DNA from 3 places in the Devosia yakushimensis genome. Region 2 is predicted to be linked to each of the others. Evidence: riboswitches for the same ligand, from Rfam matches in the RefSeq annotation. Region 2 holds a riboswitch; each other region holds the start of a gene.
What was found. A riboswitch is a leader RNA that binds a small molecule or an ion and turns the genes downstream of it on or off. The one in region 2 is predicted to bind cobalamin.

Region 1: another riboswitch for cobalamin. It lies ahead of QQL79_RS00290 (LLM class flavin-dependent oxidoreductase); the one in region 2 lies ahead of QQL79_RS13875 (CbtB domain-containing protein).
Region 3: another riboswitch for cobalamin. It lies ahead of metE (5-methyltetrahydropteroyltriglutamate--homocysteine S-methyltransferase); the one in region 2 lies ahead of QQL79_RS13875 (CbtB domain-containing protein).

What each region holds. Positions count from the first base shown of each region.
Region 1 is NZ_BSNG01000001.1:64,736-68,887, reverse strand. It holds gene QQL79_RS00295 (ABC transporter substrate-binding protein) at 61-1,056, opposite strand; gene QQL79_RS00290 (LLM class flavin-dependent oxidoreductase) at 1,053-2,081, opposite strand; cobalamin riboswitch at 2,406-2,617, opposite strand; gene QQL79_RS00285 ((R)-mandelonitrile lyase) at 2,673-3,068, opposite strand; gene QQL79_RS00280 (DJ-1/PfpI family protein) at 3,180-4,152, opposite strand, start outside.
Region 2 is NZ_BSNG01000001.1:2,861,780-2,865,931, forward strand. It holds gene cobW (cobalamin biosynthesis protein CobW) at 38-1,096, opposite strand; gene QQL79_RS13870 (CbtA family protein) at 1,093-1,830, opposite strand; gene QQL79_RS13875 (CbtB domain-containing protein) at 1,858-2,055, opposite strand; cobalamin riboswitch at 2,109-2,320, opposite strand; gene QQL79_RS13880 (DUF2164 domain-containing protein) at 2,467-2,721, shown strand; gene QQL79_RS13885 (DMT family protein) at 2,799-3,155, shown strand; gene znuA (zinc ABC transporter substrate-binding protein ZnuA) at 3,293-4,152, opposite strand, start outside.
Region 3 is NZ_BSNG01000001.1:757,214-761,365, reverse strand. It holds gene QQL79_RS03620 (LacI family DNA-binding transcriptional regulator) at 1-216, shown strand, start outside; tRNA gene QQL79_RS03615 (tRNA-Ile) at 249-324, shown strand; gene QQL79_RS03610 (hypothetical protein) at 454-612, shown strand; gene QQL79_RS03605 (GNAT family N-acetyltransferase) at 625-1,632, shown strand; gene QQL79_RS03600 (hypothetical protein) at 1,632-1,760, shown strand; cobalamin riboswitch at 1,814-2,002, shown strand; gene metE (5-methyltetrahydropteroyltriglutamate--homocysteine S-methyltransferase) at 2,194-4,152, shown strand, end outside.

The DNA.
Region 1 (4,152 bases), 2.8 Mb from region 2:
AGCAACCTGCTCTGGTTTGGGCTTGCGACCATGTCTGAGCGGTGGTGCATCATGGTTCGCCTATTGGCCAAAGGCTTCCGGGTGGAAGGCCCGGGCCATGCTTTCGACGGCATCCACCGTGCTGGGACCGGGCTGGCCCTGCACCGAATTGACCAGGATAAAGCGGTCATTGAGCACAGCCGGCACATTGGCAATGGCGGGCGTGGCCTTGAGAATATCGATGCGGGCCTGCCCCAGTTCCTTGTCGGGATCGGCGACCGCCTGGCCCCCGGCCGTACCGGAATAGAAGACCACGATATATTCGGGCTCGCGCTCGGCCACCTGTTCCCAGCTCACCGCGCCATAGCGATTGGCCACATCGGCAAAGATATTCTCGCCACCCGCCGCGGCCACGGCCTGTGACAGCAGCGTATTGCCCAGCACGGCATTGGGCGCGCTGTCTCCGCCATTATAGATAAAGACCGGAATGGACGGGGCATCGCCCAAGGCGATCCGGACCGCATCGAGACGGACAGAGAGAGCGTCGATCAGCACCTCGCCCCGGTCAGCCACGCCGAAAATGCCGGCCACGGAGCGGATTTCGTCAAACAGCTGCGGGAAGCCGAAGGCGCCCAGATTGCAGCCCTCCACATTGAGCCGCGTCTTCATGCCCAGATCGTGCAATTGGTCGCGGGTATGGCGGGATTCGCTGAAGCCATCGGGATAGCCGGCATAGACGAAATCGGCCTCGGCATCGATCAGCTGCTCGGTGGTGGCGACCAGCGGGGAGAGGATCGGAATACCAGCATAGGCCTGGGCATAGGCGGGACTGATGGTGAGATTGGCCATGTAGGACGTGCCGGCCATCTGCTCTTCGAGGCCAAGGGCCAGCATCAATTCGGTGGCATTGTTGGAAAGCGTCACCGCGCGCTGCGGCGCCGCGTCATAGACCGTAGAGACCCCGCAATTGTCATCGGTCAGCGGATAGAGCCCATCCTGGGCCAGGACAGGCATTGCCAGCGCCAGCGCGGCGACACCGGACAAAAAGATGGAGCGGGAAAAACCATGCAGAGTCATGAAACGGCCTCGGGTTGGAATGAAATCTCGGGAAGGGCTTGCAGCGCGGGCAGAACCTCGCGGCCGAACAGGCTCGCCATGGCCTCGGCCTCGTCGTCGGCAATCTCGCCATTGCAATTGAAGATCAGCCTGATGCTGTCGATGCCGGTGGCCTGCCGCAGGGCGGTGAGTTGCTCGAAGCAATCCTGGGGACTGCCTGAGATCATCTGCTGGTTGAGAAAGGCGTCGCGATCAATGGGCCTGATGGTCTCGAGCGGCCGGTTCTGCGCCTTGGCATAGCGAAGGCGGCGGTCATAGAGCCGGGGCAGCAGGCCATCGACGGCCTCCAGCGCAGCGGCTCTATCCGCCGCAATGGTGACATAGCGCGAAATCGAGAAATCGGCGGGATAGCGGCCGGAAACATTGCCCGTGAGGGCATCATAAACGCCCAATTGCCGGACTTCGGAGGGCTCAAGGCTCAAGAGCAAGGGCAGGCCATGGGTGACGCAGAGCGCCATGGTTTCCGGCGTCGAGCCCGCCACATAGACCGGTATCCGCTCGCCCGGCGCCAGCAGCGGTCCCACCGCATGATCCGAGGCGGGCCAGATGCCATCGGCCGGCGCCAGCGTGGCGCCATGCCAGGCTGCCTGCATCAGCGCGAAGGATTGCTCGAACAATGCGCGCGAATGCGCCGGCTCAATGCCCAGTGCCTGCAAGGTGGTGGGAAACGTGCCCCGCCCGATGCCGAAATCGAACCGGCCGCCGCTCTGGAAATGGAGCTGCGCCACCTGCTCGGCGAGCAGGAAGGGATGATAGAGCGGCAGGACCACGATGGAGGTGCCGACCCGCAGGCGTTCGGTGCGCGCAAAAATGCTCGCGGCCAGCAGGAGCGTCGAGGGATAGGGATCGGGCGGCTGCTGGAAGTGGAACTCGTTGAACCAGATACCATCATAGCCCAATCGGTCCATGCGCGCGCAAAAGCCCAGCACGGCCTGATGATCAAGCGCCTTGGCGCCGCGGGTGAACCCGGCAATATCCACTCTCATGGTTGGGTGGAGGCCGGTGTGGCCAAAGCGTTTGCTCTGGGGGTGTTTAGATGCGCGGTGTCATCCCGGCGAAGGCCGGGATCCATGCTGCGGACCATCCACCTGCCCCGGTGGTCGGGGATAGATGCGGACATGGATTCCGGCCTTCGCCGGGATGACACCGTGGGTGATGTCAGGTCCAGCACCCCTAGCGGCGCAAAATATTGAGTAAAATCAGGATGCATCGAGCCTTTGATCCTCATGCGAGGATGCAAAGACCTGTACTCCCGCCCGGTATTGTGGCGTGTTCATTCCCTGCCCCCTGCCGGGACACCTCGCCCAGCTTCATGGTCTTGCGCTTGGGCAGGTCTCCTGGCTCGCGGCTCGGATGTCTTTCGCTGCCTTCCCGGATCGGTTCGATCCAGTGGCGTGTCTGCGAAAGGCTTGCCGCTTACAGTTGCGAGGGCAGCCACGGTATTGGCCCCTGATGGGTAATCCGCACCGTGTTCCCTTTTAATCCGCGCATCATTGGCGGAACCAAAGCTGTCCTCTCAATGGCACGGCGACGAGGCGAGGGCAAGGGCGCCAAGGGGCCGGGCGGCGCAAGAGGCTTCAGTTTCCCCGATAGTCCTCGTCGGCGACCTGTTCCAGCCATTCCACCACCTTGCCATCGAGCGCTTCCTGGATGGCGATATGGCTCATGCCGGTTGTGGCGCGGGCGCCATGCCAGTGCTTTTCGCCGGGCTCGAACCAGACGACATCGCCCGGCGTAATGTCCTCGACCGGTCCGCCCTCGCGCTGCACCCAGCCCGCGCCGGCGGTGACGATCAGCGTCTGCCCGAGCGGATGGGTATGCCATGCCGTTCGCGCGCCGGGCTCGAAGGTGACCGAGGCGCCCTGGGTGCGGCCTGGCTCGGTTTGGAAGAGCGGATCGATGCGCACGGCTCCGGTAAACCAATCGGCCGGTCCTTTATTGGATGGCGTCGCGCCCGCGCGGGTAATCTTCATGACCAGGCTCCTTGGCGGCTCTCCGCCGCTGACAAAGACCTGTTATAGCGCCCGCCCGGCCCGGAGATTAGCCGCCATTTTTCGCATGCGCTTATGGACCAGGCGCATCAATCAAAGTGCCTTGGCCGGATATTCGAGCTGCATGGCCACCACATTGGCCGTGGGCCCGCCATAGCGGCCGGCGATTTCGGCCAATGTCGCATCGAGCGCTGCGGCGGGTTTGGTGAGGCCCGGTGGGGCGATGGCGGCGCCCGCCGCCCCGATGCGGTCGGGCAGGATGCGGATGCCGTCGCGGTCGGCGATTGGCTCGGCATCCGGGGCACTGGTCAGGGCGCGGGAGCGATAGGTGCGCGACCAGGCATCGGCGACCAGCGCCAGCGACACGGCATCGAAATCGGGCGTCAGCGCCAGATCGATCTCCTCGCGCTGCCAGAAGGCCAGCACATTGCCCATGACGGCGGTAACGAAGGGCCGGGTGAGGCGGAAAGCGCTGCTGTCATGGCTGGCGTCCCATTGGCCCACCCCGATTTCATCCGCCACTTGCTCAGCCCTGGCGCGGCCGGCGATCGCCTCGATCAGGGTGAGCGCCATGGGGATGGAAGCGCTGATGCCGGTGGTGCTGGCAATGCGGCCATCGACCACAAAGCGCCGGTCGGCGACGTAATGGATGCCCGGATGCTCGCCCAGCAGCTCCTTGAGGTAGAACCAGTGCGTCGTGCCGCGCCGGCCCTCGAGTAGTCCGGCAGCGGCGGCCACCTTGGCGCCGGCACAGACGCTGATGATCGTACTGCCCTTATCCGCCTGCTCGCGCAGCCAGGCCATGACGGCCGGATCATCATCCCGGCTCATGGCCGGCACGATGACATAATCGGCCCCCTGCGGATGGGCGGCGTCGAAAGCGGCAATGGTGGCGTCGGGCAGGACGCTGAGCGCCGGATAAAGGCTGACCGGCCCCTCCTCGGTGGCCAGGAGCTGCACATCGGCAATATCGGCGCGGCGCAATATGCCGGCAGGCATCAGGTAATCGGTGGTCTCGGTCGCGTCGTTGAGGCCGATAATGGCGATGACCGGCCGCTCGTTGCGG
Region 2 (4,152 bases):
CGCCCAGGGGAAGCCGAAACGGGAGGTGCGAACCTTATCAGGCCGCGGCGGCCATGGCGCGCTCAAGGCTTTTGGTGATCGCGGCGTGGTCGAGGGGGCTTTCGCCGATGACGACGAGGGCGGTCTCGCGGGCTTCACCATCTTTCCAGGGGCGGTCGAAATAGGCGGTGACGCGAGGACCGACTGCCTGGATGGCGAGGCGCGCGGCAGCGCCCGGAACGGCGGCAAAGCCCTTGAGGCGGAGCACGTCATGCTCGCGGATGGTGGCCTCAATGGTGGCAAGCAGCTCATCCTTGCCGGTGATGGCGGGCAGGCGCAACGAGAAGCTGTCGAAATCGTCATGCTCGTGGGTCTCGCCACCATGCTCCAGCTCGTGATGGCTGGGGCGATTGGCGATATCGGCTTCCGAACCGAGGCCAAGGCCGAGCAGGGCCGCGATATCGACATGGCCGTTATGGGCGCGGATGAGGCCCGTGCCGGGGCGCATTTCGGCACGCAGATTGGCTTCGACATTGGCAAGCGTCGCGGCATCGACCAGGTCGGTCTTGTTGATGACGACCATGTCGGCGGCCGAAAGCTGATCTTCGAAAAGCTCGCCCAGGGGCGTTTCGTGATCGAGCATTTCATCGGCTTCGCGCAGGCGATTAATGGCCGCTTCATCGGCGGCGAAGCGGCCTTCGGCGAGAGCGGCGGCATCGGCCACGGTGACCACGCCATCGACGGTGACCTGGGCCTTGATCTCGGGCCAGTTGAAAGCGCGGATCAGGGGCTGGGGCAAAGCCAGGCCGGAGGTTTCGATGATGATGTGATCGAACTTTTCCGGGCGCGCCAGCAGCGCCTGCATGGTGGGGATGAATTCATCGGCCACGGTGCAGCAGATGCAGCCATTGGAGAGTTCGACCATATCTTCTTCGCGGCAGGTTTCGTCGCCGCAGCCGGCCAGGATGTCCTTGTCGACGCCCAGATCGCCAAATTCATTGATGATCAGCGCGATGCGTTTGCCCTTGGGCGCATGGGCCAGCAGGTGCCGGACAAGCGTGGTTTTACCGGCGCCGAGAAAGCCAGTGATGACGGTGGTGGGGATCTTTTCGGTCATGCGGTGGCTCCCAAAGGGGTGGTGGCGGAACGGGCGGCGAAGAGGTCGTTGAGGCGGCCGAAAATGGCGCCGAGCAGCGCCCAGAACACCGCCGAGGTGCCTAGCGTGACGGCGGCAAATTCGGTAGCGAGATGGGCAGGAACGGCACTGGGCTCATCGGGAGCGACGGGTGCGCCGATAATGTGGGGAATAACGATCAGCGCCACGGCCAGGGCAATGGCCCAGCTGGCGCGGGTCTTGGCGAGCAGCAGCAAGGCGCCGCCGGTGGCCAGGGCCGTGCCGGCCCACCAGAGCTGGCGCGGAAAAACCTCGGCGGCGGGCATGCCGGGCAGTTCGGGCGCCAGGCCATAGGCGGGGGCGAGCGAGAAGGCGATGAAGCCGGCAGCGCCCCAGAGCAGGCCATTGGCAAAGGTAATGGGGATATTGGCGAACATGGAAACCGCGCCGATGACCAGGGCAAACCCGGCAGCGGCGAGGACCGTGGCAAGGGTCGTATAGGCAGTGCGCTCGAAGCCGTCCTGCGGGGCCCATTCCTCGGGCTCGGCCTCGGTGGTGGCGGCGGCGTCATCGTGGCTGTGTTCGGCGGTGCCTTCGGCGTGGCTGTGGCCGCCTTCGCCCTCGAAGGTTTCGGCGTGGAGGATCAGCGGGGTGACGCGGAAATGCTGGATGGCGGCGGTCAATAGGCCAGCGGCCAGCGCTGCGAAAAGCGCAGCGGCGAACAGATTGCGGATCATTTTTCGGTTCTCTCTTTGACTACCACCTCAGTGGCAGGGGAAGCCCATGGCGTGGCGGGTGTCGTGGGCGCCATTGTGCAGGCGGTAATCGCCGGCAAAGCCGGTGCCCACCAGCAGGGTCAAGCCCAGCAGCAGCGCCAGGGCGCCAGCAACAAGCCGCTGGGACAGCGAGAGAGACGAGAGGCCGCTCGAAACGGCAGTATTGGTATTGGTCGTAGTATTCATGGCGGCACCCTCCGTGCGCGGAATAGATTGGGCTCTTCGCCCGGCTCATACTTGGACATTCCAAGGTGCCGGCAGGTCTCCTGGCTCGCAGTGATAGCCACTCCCCTCGCCTTCCCGGCTTTCGCCAGTGGCATGAGAGGGGAATGCACCGCTTACAGTTGCGGGGGCAGCCACGGTTTTGCGCCCTGATGGGTACGTCGCACCGTGTTCCCTTTTGATCCCCTTGCCACAACGGACGCGGGGAACCAACACGGGGACTGGTTTGCCACTAAATCGGGCCGACCGCAACGCGCTTGCTGGGAAATGGGCATCGGGGTCAAGGCGGGGATGGGCCGCCGGCGCCTAATTTGGCGGACAGCGCGGGGAGCGACTCGCGGTAGAGCTTTTGCCCAAGACATTTCGGAGGAAAAGATGAAGCCGATCAAATTCAGCCGCGAGGAAACCAAGGCCATCGTGGGCGAAATCCAGGATTATTTCCGCGAGGAGCTGGACCAGCAGATCGGCGCCATTCCGGCTGAGATGCTGATGATGTTCTTCGTCGACAAGATGGGCGCCTATTTCTACAACCGCGGGCTTTATGATGCGCAGGGCCTGATCCGGGAGCGGATCGATAGCCTGACCGACGATATTTTCGGGCTGGAGCAGCCGACCAAGCATTTGCGGTAGAGGCACGACCTCCAGAGGGTTCAAACGTGCTGTGGCGGTGATAGAAGTGCGGGCTGTTCTGTTTTCAGGAGGAAGCCTTGGGCTTCAACTTTGCCACCCTTGCTCCGATCGGGCTGCTGCTGGCGTCCAATATCTTCATGACCTTTGCCTGGTATGGGCATTTGAAATGGCCGACATCGGCGCTGTGGATGGCGGTGATGATCAGCTGGGGGATCGCGTTTTTCGAATATTGGCTGGCGGTGCCGGCCAATCGGATCGGGGAAGCGGTCTATAGCCCGTCCGAACTCAAGACCATTCAGGAAGTGATCTCGCTCTCGGTGTTCGCGGTGTTCACCGTATTCTATTTCGGCGAGAAGCTGACGCTGAACCATGGGATCGGGTTTGGAATGATCGCGCTGGGGGCGTTTTTTATTTTCAAGGGGCCGATCAAATAGGGTTCGGGCATCGGGGTACCCCCTCCTGGCCTCCCCCTGATAGGGGGAGGGATCTCTCCACTCTTGGGGTGGGAATCTAGTTCTAACCAAGGCGGTCCCTCCCCCTATCAGGGGGAGGTTAGGAGGGGGGTATCCCCCTATTTCAAGCAGTCGACCAGTGAGGTGGCAAGGCCGCGCAGCAGGGTTGGGTAGAGGTCCGCGCCTTCGGTCAGAGCGCCGCCTTCGGGGTCGAGGACGCCCGATTTTGCTGAACTGCCTTCAGTGATGGCCTTGATGATGGTGGGCTCGAAATTGGGCTCGGCAAAGACGCAGGTGGCGCCCAGTTCGGCGACCTTGGCCTTGAGTTCGCCGATGCGCGCGGCGCCGGGCATGACATCGGGCGTGACGGTGATGGAGCCGGCCAGGCTAAGCCCGAAACGGGCCTCGAAATACTGATAGGCATCGTGGAAGACGATGAAGGGCTTGTCGCGCACGGGGGCCAGATCGGCAGCGATCTCGGTTTCCAGGGCGTCGAGAGCGACGATTTCGGTGGCGGCATTGGCCTGGTAGGCGGCGGCGTTTTCGGGATCGGCCTTGGCGAGCGTGGCGGCGATCTCGGTGACCATCAGCTTGGCATTTTCCGGGTCGAGCCAGAAATGCATGTCACCGGCGTCATGTTCATGATCGTGATCGTGGCCTTCATGGTCATGGTCGTGATCTTCCCCCTCCCCTTCATGGGAATGGGGCTCGAAGGCGCCGCCTTCGCGCACCGGCAGGAGGGTAATGCCCGGCGCTTCGGCGAGCTCGACGATTTCGGCATTGGGGGCCAGGGTATCGAGGGCATCGGCCAGGAAGAGTTCCATGCCATGGCCGGTCCAGAAGACGATATCGGCAGATTCGAGCGCGCGGGCGTCAGAAGGGCGCAGGGCATAGGTATGGGGGGAAGCTGCACCCTTTACGATCAGCGTCGGCTCGCCAACGCCGGCCATGACCGCCGCGACCAGGGAATGCACCGGCT
Region 3 (4,152 bases), 2.1 Mb from region 2:
ATCGCCATTATCGGCCGCGACAGCACCCACGCCCACTACCTCATGCCCAAGCTCACCTGCTTCTCGCTGTCGCTGCGCGATCTCGGCATCGCCCTGGCCGAGGCCCTGCTCGCCACCATGCCCGCCTATGCTGCCCAGTATCCGCTGGGCGTCGTCCGCAAGGTCGTGCCCATGGAACTGGTGGAAGGCGACAGCGACAATGCCCTCCCCCTTTGACACGAGCCCCGACCCTGCTATGAGGCTGCCAAGGGCCTATAGCTCAATGGTTAGAGCCGACCGCTCATAACGGTCTGGTTCCAGGTTCGAGTCCTGGTGGGCCCACCATTTCCCTCGCCGACGCCACCGTTGATACCCGCCAAACTTATGCGGGCCTTATACCGGCGCGGCACAATCCCTATCGAGCGCTTATGCGGCCCTGGCCCATGCTGCCGGCTCCAAACTATGGAGTCCGTCATGTCTCGCTATCCCTGGTATCCAGAACTCTATCGCGCCCATATGAGCAGCGAACGGTCACACGCCATGTCCGGGCGCGCGGCCTGGATACTGGCTGGCCTGGCCGTTCTGGTTGCCGCCGCCTACGCCATTTTGTTCATCTCGCTTATTTTGGCCTGAGGAAACGCAGCCATGTCCCAGGCCCATTCTCTCAAGCCATATGACACCTTCGCCCGCCTGCGCTGGGCTAACCGCGCCGACGCAGAAGCCCTTTCCGCCCTTTCGGGTTCGGCGCGCGGCGGGGACTTTGCCGTCGAGAACCCCGACCAATGGCAACAGGTGCTGGACACCGCCAATCTCCGCGTATTGGTGGCGGTGGAATGCCAGATCCTCGTCGGTGCCTGCATCATGCGACACCATCCAAGCGCCGCTCTCGCCCGCCTCAGCTGGCTTGCCGTGACCCCGGCGGCACGCGGCCGCGGCATCGGCCGGCTGCTGCTGGAAACGACCATCGACAATGCCCGCGCCGAAGGCGCCGCAACGCTACAGACCGATACGCCCGACAGCGGCTCGGTGGCCGAACATCTGTTTGCGACCGCCGGCTTTGCCACCAACATGCACAAGACCGGGCTCAGCATCAGTCTCTGGAACGATCATCGCGCCCTCTCCTATTGCGACATCCCCCTGCCCGAGCATCCTCCGGTCAGCGCGGCCATGGCGCCGGCAGTGGCCTTGCTGACGGCGATGGGCGCCCTTGATCGCAGCTTGCTCATGACGCATCGCGCCGAGAAAGTGCTTGCCTTCGAAATCGGCGAGGGCGGCGACGAGCTGGCCAATATGGTGCTGGCCGCCGTGCGGCGCGGCTATTTCGTCCATCTCGATGCACCAATGGACATGCCCGAGCGGCTGGTCCCCGACTATGCCGAGCGCATTGTGACCGACGATGGCCCCCTCAATCCGGAGCGGCTGGTGGGCCGTCTCTCGCGCGGGCATCTGGCCGTGCTGTATCTGCAGTTTCCGCGGCTGAACGCCGATGCACCCTGCTGGTATCTGGTCAATGGCTTTGATGGCTATCTCTTCCGTATCGCCAATGTCTCGGCGCCGGCAAACCCAATCGAGGCCGTGACCGCCAGCGAAATGCGCGTGGCCATCCAGACCTCCAGCCGCGGCAAGGGATTTATCCTGGCCAAGGTGCTGTGATGACAAGGAAGTCGCACCCTTCTCCCGCCGAGCGCGCCCAGGATCGTGGCGCGCTCATGACCATGGCCATCGTCTGCGTGCCCGCCATCGTGGCCGCTATCGTCATCACGCTGCTGCAAGGCGGCTGACCATCATATAAAGATTTCTTTATATCCTTGTTGACAGCACGCGCAGAGGGCGGCATGTTTATGCTGCCCATGGTCTCCGCAAGGGGATAACAGGGAATCCGGTGCGGCCTCGCCAAGTCCGGAGCTGCCCCCGCAACTGTAGGCGGTGACGGATGTTCAGAATGCCACTGGCCCAGGGCTGGGAAGGCGAACATCCGGCAAGACCCGCGAGCCAGGAGACCTACCTTGGGATTGAATGCTCGCAACATGCCGGTCGGGCGGACCGGTCGAGGAATTGCCATGACGCCTAGCCAGACGACCACCACCGCAAGCCAGTTAGGGTTCCGAATGCGTCGCTCCTGACGCTCGCAACGCTACGTCCCTGATTTCGTAACCGCCCGACCATGGCCGCCACACGCGGCCGGTGGGCCATCACGCTTGCATCGGTATCATTATGACCAAATCAGCCAATCTCGGCTTCCCCCGCATCGGCGCCCACCGCGAACTCAAAAAGGCGCTCGAAGCCTATTGGAAAGGCGAGACAACGGCCGCCGCGCTCCTCGCCACCGGCACAGAACTCCGCGCCCGCCACTGGCAGCTCCAGCAGCAGGCCGGGATCGACATCATCCCCTCCAACGACTTCTCCTTCTACGATCACGTGCTTGATACCACCGCCATGCTCGGGGCAATTCCCCCGCGCTTTGCCGGGATCGAAGACCCATTGGCTCGCTATTTTGCCATGGCACGCGGCACGGCCGATGCCCCGGCCATGGAGATGACCAAGTGGTTCGACACCAATTACCACTACATCGTCCCCGAACTGCATGAGGGCCAGAATTTCCGCCTCTCGACCAGCAAGGTTCTGGACGAATATCGCGAGGCCAAGGCGCTCGGCATCGACACGCGGCCGGTTCTGGTGGGCCCCGTAACCTGGCTGAGCCTCGGCAAGGCCAAGCAGGACGGGTTCGATCCCTTGACCCTGCTCGATGCGGTCCTGCCGGTCTATGCCGAACTCCTCGCCGCCCTCAAGGCGGAAGGGGCCGGCTGGGTCCAGATCGATGAGCCGATCCTGGCGCTCGACCTCACCGAGGCCCAGCGTGCCGCCCTGCGGCAGGCCTATCACGCGCTCCACGCATCGGCACCCAGCATCATGCTGACCACCTATTTCGGCGCCCTGCTCGACAATACCGCGCTGGCCGTCGACTTGCCGGTCGCTGGCCTCCATGTCGACCTCGTCCGGGCACCCGAACAGCTCGTTCCGCTGCTGAAGGTCCTCCCGGCCGACAAAGTGCTCTCCATCGGCCTCATCGATGGCCGCAATATCTGGCGGGCCGATCTCGACCGCCAATTGGCCCTGGCCACCAGGGCCTGGGACAGCGTCGGCCCCGACCGCCTCGTCATCGCCCCCTCCTGCTCGCTGCTGCACAGCCCGGTCGATCTCGATGGCGAAACCGAGCTGGACGACGAATTGCGCTCCTGGCTGGCCTTCGCCCGCCAGAAGCTGTCCGAAATTGCAGCGCTGACATTGGGCATCCAGCGAGGCCGCGGCGCAGCCCGCGATGCCTTCGACGCAAGCGCCGCCGCCATCCGCTCGCATCGTCAATCGCCCCGCATCCATCAGCCCGAGGTCAAGGCCCGTACCCGAACCTCTATTGACCTGAACCGCGGCAACGCCTTCCCCACCAGGCGAACGGCCCAGCGCCAGCGTTTCAACCTGCCGGCCTTCCCCACCACCACGATCGGCTCCTTCCCGCAAACCGCCGCCATCCGCGAGCAGCGTGCCGCCTTCAAAAAAGCCCGCATTGCCGAGGCCGATTACGAGACCTTCCTCGAAGCCGAAACCGAAAAGGCCATCCGCATCCAGGAACGCATCGGCCTCGATGTGCTGGTCCATGGCGAGTTCGAGCGAAATGATATGGTCGAGTATTTCGGCGAGCAGCTCGATGGCTTCGCCTTCACCAGAAATGGCTGGGTCCAGTCCTATGGCTCGCGCTTCGTCAAACCGCCGGTGATCTATGGCGATGTGTCCCGCCCTGCCCCGATGACCGTGCGTTGGTCGGCCTATGCCGCCTCGCTCACCGACCGCCCCATGAAGGGCATGCTCACCGGCCCGGTGACCATCCTGCAATGGAGTTTTGTCCGCGTCGACCAGCCTCGCGCGGAGACCTGCCGCCAGATCGCACTCGCCATCCGCGACGAAGTGCTCGATCTGGAAGCGGCAGGCATCGGCATGATCCAGATCGACGAGCCGGCCCTGCGAGAGGGCCTGCCCCTGCGTCGGCGCGATTGGGAAGCCTATCTCCGCTGGGCGGTCGATTGCTTCCGCATCACCGCCTCCGGCGTCGCCGACCAGACCCAGATCCACACCCATATGTGCTATGCCGAGTTCAACGACATCATGCCCGCCATTGCC